DNA from 2 places in the Blautia sp. Sow4_E7 genome. Region 2 is predicted to be linked to the other one. Evidence: riboswitches for the same ligand, from Rfam matches in the RefSeq annotation. Region 2 holds a riboswitch; the other holds the start of a gene.
What was found. A riboswitch is a leader RNA that binds a small molecule or an ion and turns the genes downstream of it on or off. The one in region 2 is predicted to bind thiamine pyrophosphate.
Positions count from the first base shown of each region.

Region 1: it holds a riboswitch for thiamine pyrophosphate, as region 2 does, so the genes downstream of both, thiD (bifunctional hydroxymethylpyrimidine kinase/phosphomethylpyrimidine kinase) here and ACTQ50_RS16340 (thiamine-binding protein) in region 2, are expected to answer to the same signal.

Region 1 covers NZ_JBQKLL010000036.1:2,720-13,765, reverse strand. The annotation lists gene ACTQ50_RS15460 (type IV pilin protein) at 74-358, opposite strand; gene ACTQ50_RS15455 (pyridoxal phosphate-dependent aminotransferase) at 556-1,737, opposite strand; gene ACTQ50_RS15450 (AEC family transporter) at 1,957-2,886, opposite strand; gene ACTQ50_RS15445 (NAD(P)-dependent oxidoreductase) at 3,012-3,998, opposite strand; gene ACTQ50_RS15440 (alanine/glycine:cation symporter family protein) at 4,002-5,411, opposite strand; gene ACTQ50_RS15435 (LysR family transcriptional regulator) at 5,717-6,676, opposite strand; partial or broken gene ACTQ50_RS15430 (hypothetical protein) at 6,645-6,788, shown strand; partial or broken gene ACTQ50_RS15425 (DUF6783 domain-containing protein) at 6,741-6,896, opposite strand; gene cytX (putative hydroxymethylpyrimidine transporter CytX) at 6,934-8,109, opposite strand; gene thiD (bifunctional hydroxymethylpyrimidine kinase/phosphomethylpyrimidine kinase) at 8,111-8,923, opposite strand; TPP riboswitch at 9,312-9,416, opposite strand; gene ACTQ50_RS15410 (helix-turn-helix domain-containing protein) at 9,581-10,303, shown strand; gene ACTQ50_RS15405 (alpha-glucosidase) at 10,527-11,046, opposite strand, start outside.
Region 2 covers NZ_JBQKLL010000041.1:9,880-20,925, forward strand. The annotation lists gene ACTQ50_RS16320 (TspO/MBR family protein) at 13-474, shown strand; gene ACTQ50_RS16325 (ABC transporter ATP-binding protein) at 768-1,514, opposite strand; gene ACTQ50_RS16330 (ABC transporter substrate-binding protein) at 1,525-2,532, opposite strand; gene ACTQ50_RS16335 (ABC transporter permease) at 2,525-3,307, opposite strand; gene ACTQ50_RS16340 (thiamine-binding protein) at 3,276-3,572, opposite strand; TPP riboswitch at 3,673-3,779, opposite strand; gene ACTQ50_RS16345 (NUDIX hydrolase) at 3,902-4,408, opposite strand; gene ACTQ50_RS16350 (AAA family ATPase) at 4,541-6,025, opposite strand; gene ACTQ50_RS16355 (YkgJ family cysteine cluster protein) at 6,559-7,230, opposite strand; gene ACTQ50_RS16360 (DNA topoisomerase III) at 7,267-9,465, opposite strand; gene ACTQ50_RS16365 (diacylglycerol/lipid kinase family protein) at 9,717-10,649, shown strand; gene ACTQ50_RS16370 (phosphatase PAP2 family protein) at 10,719-11,046, shown strand, end outside.

The sequences.
Region 1 (11,046 bases), on a different contig from region 2:
CTTATCGTTCTCGTAGGAAACTATACAAAATCCGTTTTCGTCTGGTGACCCAATCCAGTTGTCTTTATCATTGTTACTGATTCCTCCGACCGTGAGTGTCGAGCTCGTCTGCCAGCCCGGCTTTTTTTTGCATAAGATCCACTTTGATCGGTTCCGGGATTTCTGTATCTATTGCTTCTGCCATGATCTTCGCATAAGCAGAGCGCACATTAGCCAGATCTGTTGCTTCTCTGGATTTTTCAAGCTGGCTGGAAAAAATGGGAATGGAGATTGCCACAAGTACACCAATGATAGCGACTACGATCAAGAGCTCAGCCAGCGTAAATCCATCGTTCTCGTTCATAATTTTTTTAACCATTTTCGGTACCTCCGGTGTGATAAAGTTGCATAATTAAAGTTCATTGTACCATTTAAGCTCTTCTAATTCAACCTGGCACAGCTGATTTTATCGTTTATTTATGCAAAAAGCATAAGGTTTCTAAATACTGAGGTGACGGTAAAAAAAGAGAGACAGTTCACACATGTGTCCTGCCTCTCCAATTCCGGATAAATATCCTATTTTACGACCTTCTCCAGCACTTCCTTCATTCTCCGTGCCGCTTCCCTCAGATTTTCCAGGGAGTTTGCATAAGAAATTCTCACATATCCTTCACCACTGTTTCCAAAAGCAGTACCAGGAGTCATGGTCACATAGCACTCCTTCAGGATATACTTGCAGAACTCATCCGAAGTCATTCCTGTCTTTTTAATGTTCACGAACATGTAGAAGGCACTGTCTGGTTTCTGGCAGCTGCAGCCAGGAATCTGGTTGACGGCTTCGTAGATGAAATCCCTTCTGCGCTCATATTCTGCCACCATCTCAGCGGAAGGCGTATCATCTCCCTGAAGGGCAGCCACAGCAGCTGCCTGAACGAAGGAGTTGGGACAGGAAATGCTGTAAAAGCTAAGACGCATCATAGGCTCCAGCAGCTTTTCACTGCAAAGAAGATAACCGATACGCCATCCGGTCATTGCATAATATTTGGAAAAACCGTTTAAGATAATAGTTCTATCATGCATGCCCGGAAGCTCGGCAATACTCATACATCTTTTGCCGTCATAAATAATATCTGCATAAACTTCATCAGAAATTACAATTAAATCATATTTTTCTGCAACTCGTGCAATTTCTTTCAGAGAAGCTTCATTTAATGCGAAACCACAAGGATTGGACGGTGAGTTGAGAAGGATCATTTTGGTGTGCTCTGTGATCAGGGAATCCAGGGAGCCAGGCACGATCTGATATTCATTTTCCGGATCCAGATAATAGGATACCGGTTTTGCCTGGGCAATCTCCGGAACTGTGAAATAACACAGGAAACCTGGATCCGGAACCAGGATTTCATCACCTGGGTTTAAGAAGGCAAGCATGGAAAGGTAAATTCCATGTGTGACACCGTGGGTGATCATAACCTCTTCAGAACCAAATTCCAGACCATATTTTTTCTTATATTCATCCCCAACTGCTTTACGGATGTCCTCGTAACCAACAATCGGTCCATAATGGACTTTTCCAGCGTCCAGGGCCTCCTTTGCAGCCTCACAGATGTGCTTCGGAGTATCAAAATCAGGCTCGCCAATCTCAAGGTGAATAATCGGCTTTCCCTCTTTTTCCATAGCAGTGGAAAGCTCCACCATCTCTCTGATTTTGGAAAGCGGTACGTTTTTCATTCTGTCTGCCTGTTCGAAATTGTACATTTTATTATCCTCCCATATGATTTAAGATACATATCAAATTCTTTTGATTTTGTAAAAAAGTTTATAAATTATAGTACGCTGATGATTTTCATGTACTCTTCTTATGGTAACTATTCAGTGGATCTATTCTGCGATGTGTTTTTGGTGAATATAGTTCACAGAAAAACAGGGAATCCCGGCGCGGAGCGCGTAACTGTGAAGGTACTGAATAGCTGCCTGTTATGCAATATGCAGGATCGTAAACACCAGCGGAATTGAAAACAGGGAAAACAGGGTGGTGATAAACACGCCCTTCGTGGCCAGCACCTGGTCTTTTTTATACTGGGTAGCAAAAAGAACCACCGTATTGCCTACCGGCATGCTCAAAAGCACAAAGATAATTCCGCGGATATAAGCATCTGATATGGTCAGACAAAGGAGAGGCCAGATCAGAATCGGCACCAGCAGCTGCTTCAGTGCCGTAAAAATATAAACTTTCCAGTCGTTAAACATTTCCCTGAAAGGCATCCCTGCCAGGTTTGCCCCGATCAGCAGCATAGCAAGCGGAGAGGTAAGTCCGCCGATGCTTCCAATAGCACCCGTCACAGGGGCTGGTACCTGAACCGGGAAAAAGTACAAAAGCAGGGCCAGGATGGAACCGATCATTCCTGGATTCAGAATCGCTTTCAGACTCAGTCCGCTTTTTTCCCCGGAACCGTAGTGCATCATCCATACGCCAATGGAATAGGCGCTCAGGTTAAAAAGAATGTTCAGCACTGCCGCATAGAGCAAAGCCTGTTCTCCATATAAAGCTGTGATCATGGGAAAACCCATAAATCCCACGTTGGAGTAAGTATTCATAAAAGCGTACACACCCTGCTGGTTCTGGGGCAGGTGAAAAAGTTTTACCACAGCGAAGCTGACCAATGGGAGCAGAAGGTAAATGATCAGGGATGCGAGGAAAACGGTGACAACCCGGCTGGAATCATCGACCTCCGTTCTTGTAAGAACAGAATTCAGGATGATCAGGGGCATGGTCACATTTACCACCAGCCTGGTCAAATGGGAATCTACCTCGGGGTTGAGGATCCCTAGCTTAAATAAACCATATCCGCAGAACATGATGAGAAATAATTGGATCATCTGGGCAATTAAAACATGGATATCCATAATAAGGACCCTCCTTCTGTACGATACTTAGCAACTATTTTGCAGCTTGCATCCGGCGTAGTGCATCATTGTGAAAATGTGGAGCTGTTACCATAACTAATTGTATTTAACGATAGAAAATAGATTTACAGAATGCTGTTTCTGGTATTTCCATCCAACAGGAAATCTACCGCATTCTCTGTAGAAATCCGAACCAGCTCCCTTGCTGCTTCATCTGTGAAAAAGCTTACATGGGCTGTATAGACTACATTTTCCATCTGGCAAAGCTCTGCGAAAACCGGATCATCCGGATATTTGCCTTTGAAATCTTTTCGGACGATATCATCTTCCCCTTCGTATACGTCGAAGGCAAAGGCAGATAACTTACCGCTTTTCAGGCTGTCCAGAACAGCTGTGGCATCCACCAGACCGCCGCGGGCGGTGTTTACCAGGATAGCGCCGTCTTTGCAGCCTGCCAGGAAATCCTTGTCTACCACATGATAGGTACTTTCCATAAGCGGGCAGTGGAGTACGATCAGATCTGCCTGTTTACATAATTCTTCTTTGGAAACATAGGTGCCATATTGCTTTACCGCTTCTGATTCATAAGGATCGCAAACAAGAACCCTGCAGCCGAAGCCTGCCAGAATACGGATGGTAATAGCACCAATTCTGCCGCTTCCCATAACGCCTACGGTCATAGCCCCCAGCTCTTTTCCACGGATACCGTCAATGCGGTAATTGCAGGCTCTTACCATCTCCTGGTTGCGTTTCATTTTTCGGAGAAGAGACAGGATCAGAAGAATGGTGTGCTCGCTGATGGAAGCGGGAGAGTAGGAAGGAACATTTGCAGCGCCAAGACCATATTTTTTCACAGCGTCCTTGTGGATGTGGTCGATGCCTGTGGATCGGGTTGTTACAAAGGAAACACCCATTTCCTTCAAAGAAGCAGCCATTTTGTCATCAATCACGCTGTTGCTGAGAATGGAAACAGCCTGGCAGCCTTCTACATATTTCAAGGTTTCCCCCCGTAAAATATCATCTACAAAAACATATTCCGGAGCTTCCCGGAGAGGGAGTTTTTTCAGCTCCTCCTGCTCCCAGGGAGTCATTCCATATACTGCGATTTTCATAAATCAGACTTCTCCTTTCTTGATCATATCCTTATACTCTGCCGTAATCTTAAAGACATCTTTTCTAAGGCCGAATAATACGCACAGGTTAGTGATGTTTGCAATACCAAGACCAAGGTCTGCAAGTCCCCAGATGGTGGAAAGTCCGCCTACAGCACCTACGATCGCCATAATGCAGGCCAGGATACGGTAGCACATGATGGCTGTTTTATTCTTTGTAAAATAGCCCAGGCAGTTTTCTCCATAATAAACGCTGACAACTGCGGTTGTAAAGGCAAAGAAGAAAATAATCAGGGAAACGAAGATGCCCGCTGCGGTCTCACTTCCCATACCTGCTGCGAAGCCCATTGTAGTAAGTGCGGCACCGCTCTGTCCGCTGGTCCATACACCAGTTACCATAATAACAAGGGCTGTCATAGTGCAGACAATAATTGTGTCTACGAAAACTTCTGTGATTCCCCAGATACCCTGTTTTGCAGGATGATCTACGTTTGCAGTTGCATGTACAAGTGCAGCAGTACCGTTTCCGGCCTCATTGGAGTAAACACCTCTTGCAAGTCCCCAGCGGATTGCGGAAGAAACACCTGCGCCAAGGAAGCCTCCAGTTGCAGCTGTGCCGGAAAAAGCACCTGCAAAGATTGCTCCGAAAGCTGCCGGAACTGCTGTAATATGTGTAATAATTACGAAAATTGCTACAACGCAATAAGCAAGTGCCATGAAAGGAACTACGATTTCAGCACATTTGCTGATTCGTTTCAATCCTCCGATCAGGACAAAGCCCATGATGACTGCACACACAACTCCGATGATCACCGGATTGATGTCAAAGTATGCGGTGAGAGAACCGGTAAGGGAGTTGATCTGTACAGCAGGTGCAAGGATCTGTACGGCGAAAATAACGAAGCACCAGAGGCCGCCCATCCAGGCAAATTTTTTGCCAAGGCCTTTCTTTGCGTAATACATGATTCCGCCTTTATACATTCCTGTTTCCGGATCCACTTCACGATATTTGACAGCCAGGCAAACCTCTGCGTATTTTACGATCAGTCCGAACAGGGCAACCAGCCACATCCAGAAAACAGCGCCAGGGCCGCCAAGTGCGATGGCTACGGCAACACCGGCAATATTTCCGACGCCAAGTGTGGAGGCCAGGGCGGAGCAAACGGCGGCAAGGGAACTGATCCCTTTTTCAGAACCTTTTGTTTTGAACATTTTGCCAAAAGTATTTTTCATGGCATGTCCGAAGTAGCGGAATTGGAAGAAGCCGGTGCCGATGGTCAGAGTGACCGCCACAACTACGGTTAAAACCAGGATAGGAAAGCTCCATATGAAGTCTGAGACAGAGAGCATGTCACTAAGCACATGCTGCCAAAAACCTGTAAACCCGTTCCAGAAATCTGATAGTATTGTCATAATAATTTCCTCCTCGATGTAGATTAGCAATCGAAGTGTTCAGGCCTGTTTCTTACGATTCCTGTTTATCTTGGTATTTAGGCTATCACATAATATAGTGGAAAACAAATTGTGGTTAGCTATGTTTATCTATTGCCAGAAAAAATGGAATACCATAGTTTTTCACAATATAAAAAGAACCCTGGAAATAAATATTCCGAAGCTCTTTTTGGGGGGGATATTCTGTCAGATCACCAGTCTGGCAGCCTGACTTTTGTATAAAAATTTTGCTAATTCAAACCCGCAGTCATTTGGAGCGGACTATTTCAGCTGGCGGATATGTATTGTGCCGGTGAAAGGTTAGGCTGTAAGGAACCCTGCTCCGCGCAGAGCTGGGAAAGCCTGGCGATATATTCACTCATAACGGGGGTGATTTCCTGGTTCCGCCTTTTGATCCAGCCGATTTCCAGGCTGGAAATTTTTTCATCTTTAAGTGGAATCGCCACCATATCCCGCAGGGAAGTGCGGCTTCCAAGAAGACCGCTTCCGATGGTATAGGCATTGAGATATATGGACATGCTGATCTGCATTCCACGGTCTGTTACTACAATGGTGCGGGGAATCTGCAGATTTACATCCGCTTCTTCGGAAAAATTCCGCAGACTGTCAAATCCCTGGTCATATACAAGAAATGGATAATCCTTCAGATCGTCCCTGGTAACCTGGCTTTTTCCTGCAAGAGGATGCTTTTTATACAGGTAAACGTGGGGAAACATGGAAATAATAGGGGAATACTCCAGCTCATTTTTGCTGATCTCGAAATCCAGAACCCGGTTTTCTGGATTCTTGGAAAGCACCCCGATCTGACAGATGTTATCCGCCACCAGTTTCAGTACATCCTTGGTTCTGCCTTCGTGAAGCTTCATGCGGTAATGGTTGCTGGACTTGTCTGCCACAATGTCCATAAAGGCTTCGGCAGCAGTTGCAATGTGCTGGCTTGCAACGGAAAAAATGATCTCCTGTTCTTTTTCCATGTTGCAGTATTTATTCTGTACGCATTGAAACTGCTCGATGATCCCTCTGGCATATTCCAGAAATTCCCTTCCGGCGTCTGTAACCTGTGCGCCATGTTTATTTCGGGAAAAAATAGTGATTCCCAATTCTTTTTCCAGCTTCTTCACTTCATTGGAAAGAGTAGGCTGTGTAATGTATAGAACCTGACTGGCCCTGGAAAAGCTGCCTTGCTCTGCAATCATGACCACATATTTCATTTGCTGCAGATTCATGCCTGTCCCTCCTTTGGTTAGCGTAAATAAGATAAAATATTCTGTGCTTCCAGCGAGCTGTCTTAGAGCGTGTTTGAAAAATCATTTCAGCAATCTGCACGCCCCACTTTGCGGTATATTTCGCCCGAATTCGGTTGGCGTAGCTTAGTATTCTTAAAAGGCTCGTTGTCCACGAAATAAAAAAAGCGAAGAGGCAAACTCTCTGTCTGCCTCTTCGCATATTCGAATCATAGCATATTCAAAAAGAAAATACAAGCCTATTTTTTATTCTTCCAAACACTTCGCGCCACCATACAGATGAGAATCGTAATTACCATATCCGGCAGTGTATTTCCCACAGGAATATCAATTCTCATTAAAATTCGGTACAGAACAAATCCGATCACCCAGATCACCGCATTCGTGATGTCAACCGACTCGCCCAGGCTGTCGGTACGTTTCAGCAGGAAGAAGTCTGCAATCTGAATGGCGATCATCGGTGCAAATACAGATCCGATGAGATACAGGAAATCGGTAATGTTGTCCATTGGATATACAATTGCAGCAATTGTTCCGATGATGGTTACAGCAATTGCGGCATATTTTCCATTTATTTTGGAAAATACCGATTCAGATGAAATTCCGGCGGAGTAAGCATCCAGGAATGTGGTGGTAACAGTGGAAAATACAATGATCAGAAGACCTGCAATTCCAAGTCCGGCCTTCACCATAATCTGGGCAATATCGGATTCACCGGTATAAATAGCGGCGCCCATACCGATTACATACATCCAGCAGCTTACCAGGCCGTAGACAACGGAGCTGACAGCGGTTGCTTTCACTGGCTCCTTCGCCTCGCGGGTATAGTCGCTGATCAGCGGCAGCCAGGAAAGGGGCATTGCCACGGAAAGCTCTACCGCTGCGCCGAAGGACATGGCTTCCTCGCCAATAGCAAGTGCAGTCCCGCCATCAAAGAAGATCAGCTTGCAGAGCACCAGTGTGAGGATAAAAAGTGCTGCCATAGCGATGGTGTTGATTTTCCCAAGGTTGGTGATGCCAATAAAAATCCACAGTACGATCAGTGCGCCAATGACCAGACACCACACCCAGCTTCCGGTATGTAATACGCCGTCTGCAGCCAGTGCTCCGTCGTAGATCATAATGGCAGTCCAGCCAACCAGCTGGAGCACGTTCAGGAAGGAAAAGAAGATTCCGCCCTTTTCCCCGAAGCTCATTTTTACAGTTTCCATAGCGCTGCGGCGTGTTTTTCCGCCTATGACTCCGGCGAGGAAAAGCATGGTGCAGCCGATAATATGTCCGATGATAATGGCAAGAAGGCCTTTTTGAAAGCCCAGCGGGGCAAAGTAAGTTCCAGTGAGGATTTCCGCCAGGGAAACACCTGCGCCAAACCAGATCAGGCCGTTTTCGAAGATGGAGGTACGTTTTTCGGTCATGTTAGTTGTCCTCCTTTGCCAGTGTGAACTCGTTCCTGATCGCAAACCCATGATCCATAGGTCCGCTGCCTTTTCCCAGATCCAGCATAGCAGCCAGTGCCCCGGAAATATATTTCTTGGAACGCTCCACGGAAGTATCCAGGGCAAATCCCTTTGCCAGATTAGAGGCAATGGCACTGGATAAGGTACATCCTGTTCCGTGGGTGTTGGGATTCTGGATCCGTTTTCCCTGGAACCATTTGTACTCCCCGTCACGCCAAAGAAGGTCGTTGGCGTCATTCAGCTGATGACCGCCCTTGCAAAGCACTGCACAGTGGTATTTTTCCCCGATGGCAGCAGCGGCTTTGATCATATCATCTGCAGTTTCTATTTTCATTCCGGAAAGCACCTCAGCCTCCGGAATATTCGGTGTCAGGACAGTTGCCAGGGGAAGAAGCTGGCTTTTCAGCGCTTCGATGGCTTCGTCGTTGATCAGCTTGGCGCCGCTTGTGGCAACCATAACCGGGTCCACTACAATATTTTTCGCCTGGTACTGGTGAAGCTTCCGGGCAATGGTTTCAATCAGCGCACTGGAAGATACCATTCCAATTTTTACTGCGTCTGGATAAATATCTGTGAAAATATTATCCAGCTGATCGGCCAGAAATTCTGGCGTTGCTTCCATGATTCCTGTTACACCGGTAGTATTCTGTGCGGTAAGTGCTGTGATGGCACTCATTGCATACACTCCATTGCTGATCATTGTCTTGATGTCAGCCTGGATACCGGCGCCTCCGCTGGAGTCACTTCCAGCGATTGTTAATGCTGTTCTCATAATGTTTCATCCTTTCTTCTGGCCTTGTCTGATCCACTCTGTAATTTGCTGCCCTGTAACTTGCAGTGCACATTGACAGAAGCTTTTCAAACAGGCACTTGTATTATTTATGCATTAATTTTATATAGCGTCCGAAAGTGGTGCCCCCAGCCGAACGCTGCATTGGGTTACTGTTCACAGAGTGACCAGTAACCGCTTCGCGATGCACAGAAAGACGAACCTTCTTGTGACAAGCACAAGAAGTAGCGTTTGCTGCGCAAACTTAATTCTCGGGTTTTCTGTGAGCTTTGCTCACAAAAAATACCTCGCGGAACGTTACCGGTGAACAGTAACCTGCATTGCTGCCATATGAAAAAAAGAGACACCCGCATGTGGTGTCTCCGAAAAAATCAAAACCATGATGACTTCCTACGGCGGCATTATCCGCATCAGGTAAAGGGTCGAAATTCACAATTTCCTCTCAGCTTGTCTACAAGCTCCCCTGTTCTTTTGTTATTATAGTAATAATGGGAAAAATTGTCAATAAGTTATTGAAATCCTTAAAAAAGCCGAAATAATGAGAAAAATCCCTCAATTCAACCAGCGGTAGGGTGACGGATCTCCTGTTTTGTGGCATAATCAAGACAACAAAACAAGCATCCGATAAGGAGACATATCATGACAGACACAGGCAAAAACCAGGTGGGCACATTCATTGCCCAGTGCCGTAAAGAGAAAAAATTAACCCAGAAGCAGCTGGGCGAGAAATTAAATGTGACAGACCGCGCCGTTTCCAAATGGGAGACCGGCCGTTCCTTTCCAGACGTAAGCCTGATGGAGCCACTCTGCCAGGAGCTGGATATCTCCGTCAGCGAGCTTCTTGCCAGAAAAAGACTGGAGCCAGAGCAGTACCAGAAAGAAACGGAGAAAATGCTTATGGCCTCTGTCAGCGCCGGACAGCTTATGGGGCTGCAGGTGGTGCTTTATGTCATTACCCTGGTAATCTTTGCTTTAGTAGATTTTCCCTTTGTTATAAGAAAAATCAGCGGCCTCCCCCTGGTGAATTATATCAGCATTGCCTGCTGGATTCTGGCTCTGGTCCTGATCTTCAGCCTGAACTACCTGGACAAAAAATTGCCGGCAAGAAAATTCCGCACCTCGAATGTAACACTGGAGCGGATCGTGGGTGCCGTGACTTTCTTAGGAATCATGGCAGTAAACTTTGTGGTCAGCGGTGGTCTATCTTACATAAAAGACATGGATTTCGGCGAAAAGGTTTACGGAGCGGTTATTTTTATCGTGAGCCTTGCTGTTGTAGTGGGAATCCGGGGAATTATGGCGCAGACACGCAAGGAAGAGTGGGAGATGGAGCAGGAGGAAAATGCCGCCAAAAAGGAATAACTCTTTTTCCCGACTTATTGAAAAAGAAAAAAGAACAGTCGCAACAGCGTTGAATGATATAAAAATAGTGGCTGAAACGTTAAAACAATAAAGAACTGTCACACAGAGGCGATTTACCTGAGGAAGAGAAATCACTTCTGCGAAGACAGTTCTTTTTGGAAAAAGAATAAATTTATATGTAATACATGCACCCGGGGAAGGCGCTGTTTATTACCTGATATAGTTATTTGATATCTAACTCCATGACCAGTACCTGGTATCCATGCAATTTAACAGTCTCTCCATCCATAACCACATCCGGATAGTTGTTGAGCAGCACCTTTTTGCATGTCGCCGGAAGTGTGATTTCCTGCTCCTCCCACTGATAATTGCCAACCACCAGCAGAGTTTTATCGCCCTTACGGTAGTAAGCCATCAGATTGTGACGGTTCTCCATAAACGGCTCCAGAGCACCGTACACAACCGTCTCTTTGTATTCAGGATTTTTGCGAAGTGCGATCAGCTGTCTGTAAAAATGGAATACAGAGTCAGGATCTTTTCGCTCATCCTCCACATTAATGGAAGTATAATTGGGATTTACCCGAAGCCATGGCGTTCCAGCCGTAAATCCGGCATTTTCCCCACCCGTCCACTGCATAGGGGTACGGGCATTGTCACGGCTGTGGCGCGCAACGGCTTTCAGAGCTGCTTCAGGAGTAAGCCCTGCGTCAAGTGCAACCTTATACTCGTCCAAAGTAGAAATA
Region 2 (11,046 bases):
GGAGTCTCCCTCATGAAATCCCAATTCCGCGATCTTCTCCCATTTCTTTTATTCCCCCTTGCAGTGGGTGCAGTCTCTGCGCTTTTCACAACCGGTTCTATGGAAGCTTTTGCAGATTTGTGTCTGCCGCCGCTCTCTCCTCCCGGGTGGGTGTTTCCGGTGGTGTGGACATTTCTTTATCTGTTGATGGGGTTTGCAGCTTTTCTGGTTGTGAATTCTGGAAAATGTGGAAATAATGCGTTATTCTTTTATCTACTGCAGCTGTTTTTTAACTTTATGTGGTCTATCTGGTTCTTTAACTGTGAATGGTATCTGTTTGCATTTTTCTGGCTGGTGGCCTTGTGGCTGTTGATTTTTGCCACGATCCGCTCCTTCGGAATGGTGTCGCCTGCAGCGGCGAATCTTATGCTGCCCTATCTGGCGTGGGTGACGTTTGCAGGGTATTTGAATCTTGGGATTTATTTTTTAAATTAAGAAAGACGACTCTTAAACGCAGGATTCTTCGCCTGTGGCGAGTCGTCCCAGACGCCCTCTGCCATTCGATTCTTCCCGGTAAGAATTTTTAATAGGGGATCCCAACGAAATTCCCTATTACGTAAAAATATCCCGCCAAATTCCGCCTCCTGAGCGCTCAAACTCAAGGAACGTGAAACCTGTCGGGATGTTTTATTCATCAACCTTATAACAAACTATTATTCAAATTTCCAGCACTTACTATAGGCAGCCTTTTCCTTTCAGCCCATCCTGGAGCGTATTGAAAAAGGACTCTACAGCTTACTGATGATCCGTCTCTTATATTCCAAAAATTCTTCTGACAACGCAAAATCCTCTGCCCTTGGCTTTTTCTCCTGGATCACGATCTCCTCTTTGATGGTTCCCGGAGTTCCGTTCAGAATGTAAATCCGGTCGGACAAAAGAATGGCTTCGTCGATATCATGGGTGATAAACAAGGTAGACAGATCAATGTGCTGCATAACCTCCAGATACCATTTGTGCACACTGGCCTTTGTCAGGGTGTCCAGTGCACTGAAGGGCTCATCCAGAAGGGCCACTCCGCTGGAGCTTAAATAGGTTCGAAGCAAAGCCGCACGCTGGCGCATACCGCCGGACAGCTGGCTTGGATACTGATACTGGGTGCCCTCCAGACCGAATTCTGCAAAAAGAGGATTGGCCTTTTCCCTGGCTTCTGCTTTCTTCATGCCTTTCAGTACAAGAGGAAGTGCTACATTGTCGATCACTTTCTTGTGGGGAAGGAGAAGATCCTTCTGCAGCATGTAGCTGATGCTTCCAGGAGCGGAGGTGACATCCTGATCCTTCAGATATACTTTTCCCTCATCTGGAGTGATAATACCGGAAAGCACGTTAAACAGTGTGGTCTTTCCGGAGCCGCTGACTCCCAGAAGGGAAACCAGCTCGCCCTGCTCCAGATGAATGGAAATATCCTCTAAAACCTTTTTTTCACCATATGTTTTTGAAATATGTTCAGCTCTTAAAATTACATTATTCTGTGACATTCTTTATTCCTTACTGTGGAAGATAATCATTAGAGAATCCGATTCCGGTAAGGTCCTTGTCGCAAAGCTGGTTCTCATACAGCCATTTGTAGAATGCGTTCCATCTGTCAGCGTCAATTACGCCCCAGCTTTCTGCGTCGTCAATGTATTTTGTGGAAAGGAATTCCTGGCTCTTCTTTACCAGCTCCTCTGCGTCTTTCAGGGAACCTGTGTTGTCGCCGTCGATGAGAATCTGGGCTGCTTCATCTGGATTCTCAGCTGCATACTCATAGCCTTTTGCAGTTGCTTCCATAAATGCTTTCGCCTGGTCCGGGTTCTCAGCAAGGTAGTCGTTGTTTGCAATGATAACTGGTGTATAGTAGTCAAATACAGGGTTGATATCAGAGAATGCAAAATAATCGCAGTCTACACCTTCTACGTCAGCATTGATTCCGCCCCAGCCCTGGAATACCCAGATGGCATCTGTCTGGTTTGCTGCAAGTGCGGCAGGCTCATCTGTGATGTCATTGGGGATCAGGGTAACCTGGCTGAAATCTCCGCCGTCACCGTTTACAACGTTTTCCAGCATAGCAAGCTCGATTGGGGAATCCCATGTGGAATAGGTTTTTCCAGTAAGTCCGGCTGGCTTATCGATTCCATCACCTTTTCGTGAAAGGATTCCGGAGGTATTGTGCTGAATGATTCCTGCAACTGCTGTAATTCCAAGAGGCTCATCCAGTGCAAGGGAAGCTGCCATGGTGTCCTGTGCCTCGATTGCAAACTGTGCCTGGCCAGCTGCGCACATAAGAGCGGCACCATTTTCCGGCGGCTGAACGATTTCCACGTCAAGACCAGCTTCTTCGTAGTAGCCCTTTGCCTGCGCTACGTAAAGTCCGGTGTGGTTGGTATTCGGTGTCCAGTCCAGGCAGAATGTAATTTTCTCCTGTGCGCCATCTTCAGCGTATACACCTGTAGGAACTGCAAGCACCATAGCTGCCGCTGCAACTGGTGCGATCACTTTTTTCAGATTCTTATTCATGATTTTTCTCCTTTTCCACCTGCAGCCATGGCATTGTGATCCGGCTTACAATGTTTACTGCAAGAAGAAGCAGCAGACTGATGATCACAATAAAGATAATGACTGCAAACATTTTATCAAAAGCATATGCCTTTTTTACACGGGTCATATAAACACCAAGTCCATTAAATCCGCCTAACCATTCAGATACAACTGCACCTACAACTGCGTAGGAGGCAGAAATCTTCAGTCCGGAAAAGAACTGGGGCAAAGCGCCTGGAAATTTCACATGACGGAAAATCTGCGCCCTGCTTGCTCCCATTGCCTTCATCAGGCGGATGGCATCCGGATCCACACTTTTATATCCATCCAGCAGTCCGATGGTAATCGGGAAAAAGGTGGTGATCACAACCAGCGTGATCTTCGGTGCCATTCCAAAACCCATCCACAGCACCAGGATCGGCGCAATTGCAATGGTAGGGATGGTCTGTGTAATGATCATGATCGGGTAAAATGCCTGATCCATCACACGAAAACGATCCATCAAAGTTGCAAACACAAATGCCAGCGCGATTCCGATGAGAAGTCCATAAAAGGACTCCAGCAAAGTGAATTTCGCATGGAAAAGTATGGTTGGCAGATCCCCAAACAGGGCTTTTACCACTGCTACCGGAGAGGGAAGCATGTAGGAAGGAACGATTCCAGAAATGCTTACCAGCTCCCAGCCAAGCAGGATAATGGCCATGGCAATGATCGGCGGGATCTTACTGGTGATGTTTGGTAACTTTCTTTTCAATGGTAAGTACATCTCCTTCTGGTTTGTAAGAGATCTTCACATATACGCTCATAGCCTTGCAGCCTGCGCGCTCTGCTACGTGCTGACACTCTTTTACAATGTCCATCAGCTGATCGTAGTCACCTTCGATAGTGGTCTCAAATGGTCCTACATAGTAATTCAGACCGGTGGATTTGATGTAAGCGATCACCTCGTCTACAATGCGGATCACCTCTTCGTCATCCTGTACATTTGGCAGTACCTGAATTGCTACACTTGCGTTCATTTTCATTTCCTCCTGAGTTTATTTTCTGTCCCATAAAGGGACTTTTGATAAAATCGAATAAGAACCAAAAAGAGCACCTGCCGTTCAGACAAATGCTCATAATTACATCTCTTAACACTTCCTACACTGGCATGATCCAACAGGTTAAAAGGGTCTAAGGGCTACCTTACTCTCAGCTTCTCGTTCGAAACTCCCCTGGTTTTTATTCAGATTTCGTTGCTCATTATAATACAGCTTTCTGCAAATTACAAGAAACTATTTTCATCTCAATTGTTTTTTACAGATTTTTAACATAACGACAGCCTCTTATAAGAAATAGATCCGCCTGCTTAAACATTCTCAAAAGCAGCCTGGATACTATCGTAATGCAGGAATTTTCCCTGGGCTGCAAATTCTTTGATCTGGTCTAAGGTGGCAAACATGTGGCCGTCGGTCTCTTCTTCCTGAAGATGAAGGTCTTCTTCCTTCACGTCCATCACAAAGCGGTAAACATCTACAAAGTAGTTGTCACCCTCTCCTGGATTTTCTCTTTTATAGGTGAAAAGATAGCCACCCTGCGCGCTGCTTACATCAAGGCCGGTCTCCTCTCTCACTTCACGAAGAACCGCATCATAGGAGGATTCCCCTGCCTGGGCTGCGCCGCCGGAAACCTCCCACCAGCCTGGTGCCCAGGCTTTTGTCATCACACGTTTGGTAATGAGAAAAGTTCCGTCTGGTCTTGCCACTACCCCGAGAACGGTCAGATGATATTCTCCATCTTTCAAGCACCAGTCGTTTCGCTTCATGGTACGGCCGGTAGGTCTTTTGTTAATATCATAGATGTCCCAAAATTCCATTTTGTCACTCCTGTTATATTTTTTTGCATATATGTTCTTATTTTTATTTTTTTTGCATGTATTGTTATTTATTTTCAAGCAATGCCAGAGAATATAATTGTAATAATCCAATTCATATTCTGCTCTTATAAATTATTTCAGCAGTTCTTCCACCATCTCTCTGGTATACTCTACCTTCTCCACATGGTTGACCTCGATCTGATACAGTGCATTTGCCGCAATGTGCTCTGCTGCCTGCTCCAGGTCACGGATACCGGAAGTATTAGAATAACGCTGGATGATCGCATCCAGGGCTCCCTCTGTGATGATGCACTCGCTCTCCTCCATATGCATTCTCTTAAGCACTTTTGGAAGGGAGAATTTGGAAAAGATCACTTTCTTCTCCTCTGCTGTATAATCCGGAATATCGATAACCGCAAATCGGGACATCAGCGGTGCGCTGATCTGGTCACGGTCGTTGGCTGTAGCAATTGGATAAACGCCGCCGGTAGGGATCATACACTCCATATAGTTGTCTGTAAATCCAAGGTTATCCAGAAGAGTGAGAAGTACATCTGCCGGGTTGCCATTTCCTTTACCTGAATTAGCTTTATCCAGCTCATTGATAATAAATACCAGATTGGAAGCACCTGCCATGGAAAAGGCCTCCATAATAATTCCAGGCTTTGCATTAGCATAAATACGCGGGCTTCCGGTAAGCTGCTTGGAGTCATTGATGGAACTCATGTCCAGAGTGGTCCAAGGAAGCTTCAGGATTCTTGCTACTGCATAGGCGATCTGGGATTTACCGGTACCAGCCGGTCCGATGAGCAGAAGTCCGTAAGCCGGAAGGGTGTGGGTACGGTTGATCTGGATAATAGTCTCAATAATACGCTGTTTTACCCGCTCCATTCCATAAAGCTCTTCATCCAGGATCCGTCTTGCCTCCACAGGATCAATGGCTTCAAAATAATTGTTCTTCCACTGGATATTCAGCATAATGGAAAGAGCTCTCTGTGCATGATGGCGCTCTTCCTGGGAAACCTCGCTGGATCTTGCAACCGCCAGGTTTCTTCTGGTCCACAGTCTGATGTTGTCCGGCAGTGTTTTGCCTGCGCAGGTCATGAAATCGGTGATGCTCTGAATGCTGGTAAGCTTCATCTCATCTCCAGTTTCCTCCTGGTCTTCATCCTCCTCTGCCTCAGCAGGGGCATTGCTCTCCAGAAGTCTCTCGATCATAAACTGAAGGAAGCCATCCTCTGCGGAAAGCTTGGTGCCGCCGCCAAACGCAGTCTCCCGGATCCGGTATACAGCATAACCGTCTTCTCTGTTTTCCCCGGAGAGACGCACATTAATGCGGCTGTCTCCAAGCCATTTCAACAGGCTTGTAAATCTGGAATCAATTTTCAGCACATCTGCTGTGTGTGTTCCGTCCTCCTCTTTAAAATCAAAGGCTGTGCGGTTCACCGGATTGGTAAACACACCGCAGGAGTGATGTTTCCACTGTCTTTCTTTATTGTCAAGCACCATGATCGGCTGCGCCGGTGATGGCTTGGTATTATTGCTGTGAAAAGTTGTATAAGTGCATTTTGCCTCTGCCTTGCTTGCAGACGCACCACTGAAATCAAATACTGGCATAGCATTTTCCTCTTTCCTGTTTCTTTAACAAATCCATATGCTTTAACAGATACTGTTCATAGCATGGACAATATCTTTCAAATTTCTCTTTCCTACTATAGCAATAAATCACCTTAATGTCCAGAATGAGTTGCCTGGTTTCTCAATTCCACAACATCCTTCATGGGATATTGTTGTTTTCTGGCTGATTTCGACATTTCGTGACAATTTAGTTTCGATTTTTACAAAAAACTCTTGCAAAATGACAACGATTCGTGTATTCTAGTACATGGACATTTTTTCTTATATTTGATTTTTACTTAACATTTGTTTTTCATATACGGTTTTTAGTGCGCAGAATACCATAGTCCCTCCCAAAGCTTCTACTGGAATACTGCACTCTAAAAATAAAAGACTCCCGAGCTCGTTTGAGTTCCGGGAGTTCTTATTTTCGCGTGCAACGAGCCAAAGTCCATGCTTGCATGAGACCTTGCGACTGCCGCGAAAGCCCCAGAAAACACGCAGAATGGTGTGTTTTCTGGGGCTTTTTGAATTTACGCCAGACTTAAAAGCTGCTTTCCTTCTGCCAGCCTTTCCTGGAACTGCTCATAGAAATCCCTATTTTCTTCATAAGGCTTCATATAAAAACGGTTCACCACATAAAGATTCAGGTTCTTGATCAGCTGGACATCTGTGGCATTATAAAGCACTTCCTGCACATCCAGCAGAAAATAATGCCAGTCAGCCACGAATTTCTCGTACTGACGAAGAGCCGGTGTGTCGATCCATTTCTTCACCTTGATCTTGCTGCGGCTTGTCTTTTTGCACTCATGGATCTGGAGAAAATATTTAAATCCCCCATTTTCATAGAAACGTCCCAAAGGGAAAAGCCTGCAAAATCCCGGGCGAAAGCTGTGGATGCTGCAGCGGCCCTGCTCATTTAAGAAAACGCAGCATTCGTTTTTCCCAGTCATACAAAGATGAGGCAGGATATTCCCATCCATAGCGTCAAACTGGATCAACCCCTGGCTTACCAGCTCCTGGGGTGCTTTTCCCAGATTTCTGCAAAGACGGTACACATCCATTGGATCCAGTACAACGGAATCTCCCATTCCCTCACAGCAGTCATGACAGCCTGCACAATCCTGGCAGTCTGCCTTTACCATATCATTTAATTCATAAAGTCTTCCGTCGGAAATCTCTTCCAAAGATACTTCTCGGCGCATATGCAAATTCCTCTTTCTTATGTTATTGTTCTGTTTTTACAGCTTAATTCCAGACAACGCCTGTGCAAACGCATTGTTCACCGGCTCGTTGGCTTCTTTCTGCTGCTTGCGCAGATAATTCTGCACATCCCGCTTTCCAACCCCTGCGCCCTCTTTCTGGCGTCTTGCCTGGAATGCGGAAAGTTTCTCCTTGTAGCCGCACTGACATACAAAGGTCTCTTCTTTTCCATTCACGTACATTTCCATACGCTTATGGCACTTCGGACAGCGGGCGTTGGTGGTACGGGAAATGGTCTCCCGGTAGCCGCACTCCCTGTCCTGGCATACCAACATTTTGCTGTTTTTGCCGTTGACTGCCAGAAGCTTTTTGCCACAACGCGGACATACCTTGTTGGTAAGATTGTCATGGCGGAAGGTGCCCTCCCCGGCTTTGATCTCATCTACGATCTCACAGGTATAGTCCCGGATTTCATGGAGAAAATCCCCCTGGCGGATCTTACCCTTTGCGATCTGGGAAAGCTTCATCTCCCAGTCAGCGGTGAGTTCGGGCTTTTTCAGGTCCTCGGGAACCAGTTCCAGAAGCTGCTTCGCCTTGGAGGTGATGTGGATCTCATTGCCCTTTTTCTCCATCATAAAGGAGTGGAAAAGTTTCTCAATAATGTCTGCTCTTGTGGCTACAGTTCCAAGACCTCCAGTCTCGCCAATGGTTTTCACCGCTTCTTTATCCCTGGTCTCCATATATTTCACCGGATTTTCCATAGCTGCAAGAAGGGTGGCCTCGGTAAATCGGGCTGGAGGCTTGGTTTTTCCTGTGTTTAAGGAGGTTTTCAGAACTTTTAGCCTGGTTCCGGCTTTCAGTTCAGGAAGACGCTGGTCTTTCAGTTTTCTCTCATCTTCCACCTCTTCTTCATAATCATCTTCCAGGCTGCCCTCATAAACTTCCTTCCAGCCCTGGCTTTTTACCACCTTGCCGCTGGCAGCAAAGGTTTCCCCGGCAGCTTTTGCCTCCATATTTACCTGCTCATACAAAAATGCAGGATAAAGAACAGCAAGGAAACGGCGGACAACCATGTCATAAATCTTCCGTTCCTCATTTGTCATGTGATCCAGCTGGACAAACTGCTCGGTGGGAATGATTGCATGGTGGTCACTGACCTTCTTATCATCCACAAAGCTTCCGTTTACCTGAACAGGCTTGTTCATAAGTGCACCTGCCAGCTTCCTGTATGGGCCCACTCCGCAGGCTTTCAGCCTTTCCTTGATGGTTGGCACAATATCCTTGCCGATATATCTGGAATCGGTTCTGGGATAGGTGAGCACCTTATGATTTTCGTAAAGGCGCTGCATGATATTCAAGGTTTCTTTTGCAGAAAAACCATATTTCTGGTTGGCTCCCCGCTGCAGGGTGGTCAGATCGTATAAACCTGGGGCCATGGTCTTTTTCGCTTTTTTCTCCACATCGGTTACTTCCAGGGAAGCATTCTCCAGACTGCCCTTGAGCTGCTCTGCCTTTTCTTTTGAAAAAGTACGGAAGCTCTTTGTCTTCTCATCTCTCCAGGTCCATTTTACATCCTGGGTTTCCAGAGAAATACCGTAGTATTCCTTTGGCACAAATTTGCGGATCTCCTCTTCTCTTTTTGCGATCATGGCAAGAGTCGGAGTCTGTACACGGCCGCAGGAAAGCTGGGCATTATATTTACAGGTAAGGGCTCTGGTGCCGTTCATTCCCACCAGCCAGTCTGCCTCTGCCCTGGCAACAGCTGCCCGGTAAAGATTGTCATAATCATGTCCATTCTTCAGATTGGCAAAGCCTTCTTTGATTGCCTTGTCTGTGACAGAGGAAATCCACAGCCTTTTGATCGGCTTATGGCAGCCTGCCTTTTCCAAAATCCAGCGGGCAACCAGTTCTCCCTCACGGCCTGCATCTGTGGCAATGATGATCTCTTCAATGTCTTTTCGGAAAAGCTGGGCTTTCACGACGGAAAACTGCTTACCTGTCTGGCGGATGACCACCAGCTTCATGTCTTTTGGAAGCATAGGGAGAGTTGCCATCTCCCATTTTTCGTATTTCTTATCGTATTCTTCCGGATCTGCCAAGGTCACAAGATGGCCCAGTGCCCAGGTGACCACATATTTTTTGCCCTCGAGAACACCGCCATTCTTCTGGTTCGCACCCAGAACACGGGCAATGTCTCTGGCAACGGATGGTTTTTCCGCGATTACAAGTGATTTCATATAATTCTCCTGACTAGTACAGCGAATAACAAGTAACCGTCATATTGGCTTATCTTAGCTTTCCCTGTACTGGTTTTAATATTTGCTTCACAAACTTGTATACATTATAACACACTTCAGAAATTTTTAAGAATATTTTGTTAAAATTAATTTGTAATAAAAGCCAACCAATGGTATTATAAAGCCATAAAAGACAGAGAACCCATATCGCGATACTTCCGTTCTCTGCTTTCGATACCTAGGGAGAAATTATGTATTATTTTATTGTAAATCCAAATTCCCGCTCTGGCAGGGGACGTTCCATCTGGAATCAGATCCATCAGCAGCTTATGCTTCGTGGCGTGGAGTTCCAGTACTGCCTTACAAGATATTCCGGACATGCCACAGAGATTGCGGCAAAGGCTTGTGCCCTTGGAACAGAGTCTGAACCTTTATATATGATCGCAGTTGGCGGTGACGGCACCATTCAGGAAGTGCTGACCGGTATTCATGATTTTGACCGGGTGATCTTCGGGTATATTCCAACCGGCTCAGGCAATGATTTCTGCCGAAGCATGGGACTTCCCTTTGATCCAATGGAATCTCTGGAATATATTTTAAAGGCCCAGCATATCAGCCAGATGGATGTTCCTTATCTGGTCCGTGAGCATAAGAAGTCACGGTTCGGCATCAGTACGGGAATCGGATATGACGCTGGTGTCTGCCAGGAGGTTCTGGCTACACCCCTTAAGAAGGTATTCAATCGTCTTGGGCTTGGAAAGCTGATTTACCTGTTTATTGCTTTAAAGCAGCTTATTTTTATCTCTCCAGGGAAAATGACCGTTACTCTTGATGAAGAGAATACTTTTTCCTATGACCACGTATATTTTACAGCGGTCATGAACCAGAAATATGAGGGCGGAGGCTTTAAGTTCTGCCCGGATGCCAGACCGGATGACCAGATTCTGGATGTGATCCTTGTGGAAGGTGTGAGTAAGATAAAACTTCTGTTTTGCCTGCCTACTGCTTTTTTCGGAAAGCATGTGGGGATCAAGGGAATCCATATCCTCACCGGCAGGAATGTTCATGTACATAGTGAGTCTGCTCTTCCCATTCATATTGATGGAGAATCTGGCGGAATTCGCGAAGATTTAACAGTTTCTATCGAAAAAAGCTCTTTAAAAATCATTTTACCTGTGGTATAATCTGTCACGATTTGGGAGGCTTGGCACTATATAGACAGGATTCTGAATCTGAAAAGGAGTGAAAAAGACTTGGTACAATTTATAAAAAAATATAAGCATGGTCTGATCATACTTGTGTATGCCATTGTTTACCTGATGTTTTTCGGGTATCTTGAGCACAGACCGGTACGTGGATTTCATGTGATCGACACTGTTTTTGATGATTACATACCATTTTGCGAGTATTTTATTGTCCCCTATCTGTTATGGTTTCCATATCAGATTGTCACAGTTTTATACTTCATCTTCAAGAACAAGAATAAAAAAGAATATTATCAGTTGATTCTCAACATGATGATGGGTATGACCGTTTTCCTGATCGTGTCTTATGTGTATCCCAATGTATTGCATTTAAGGC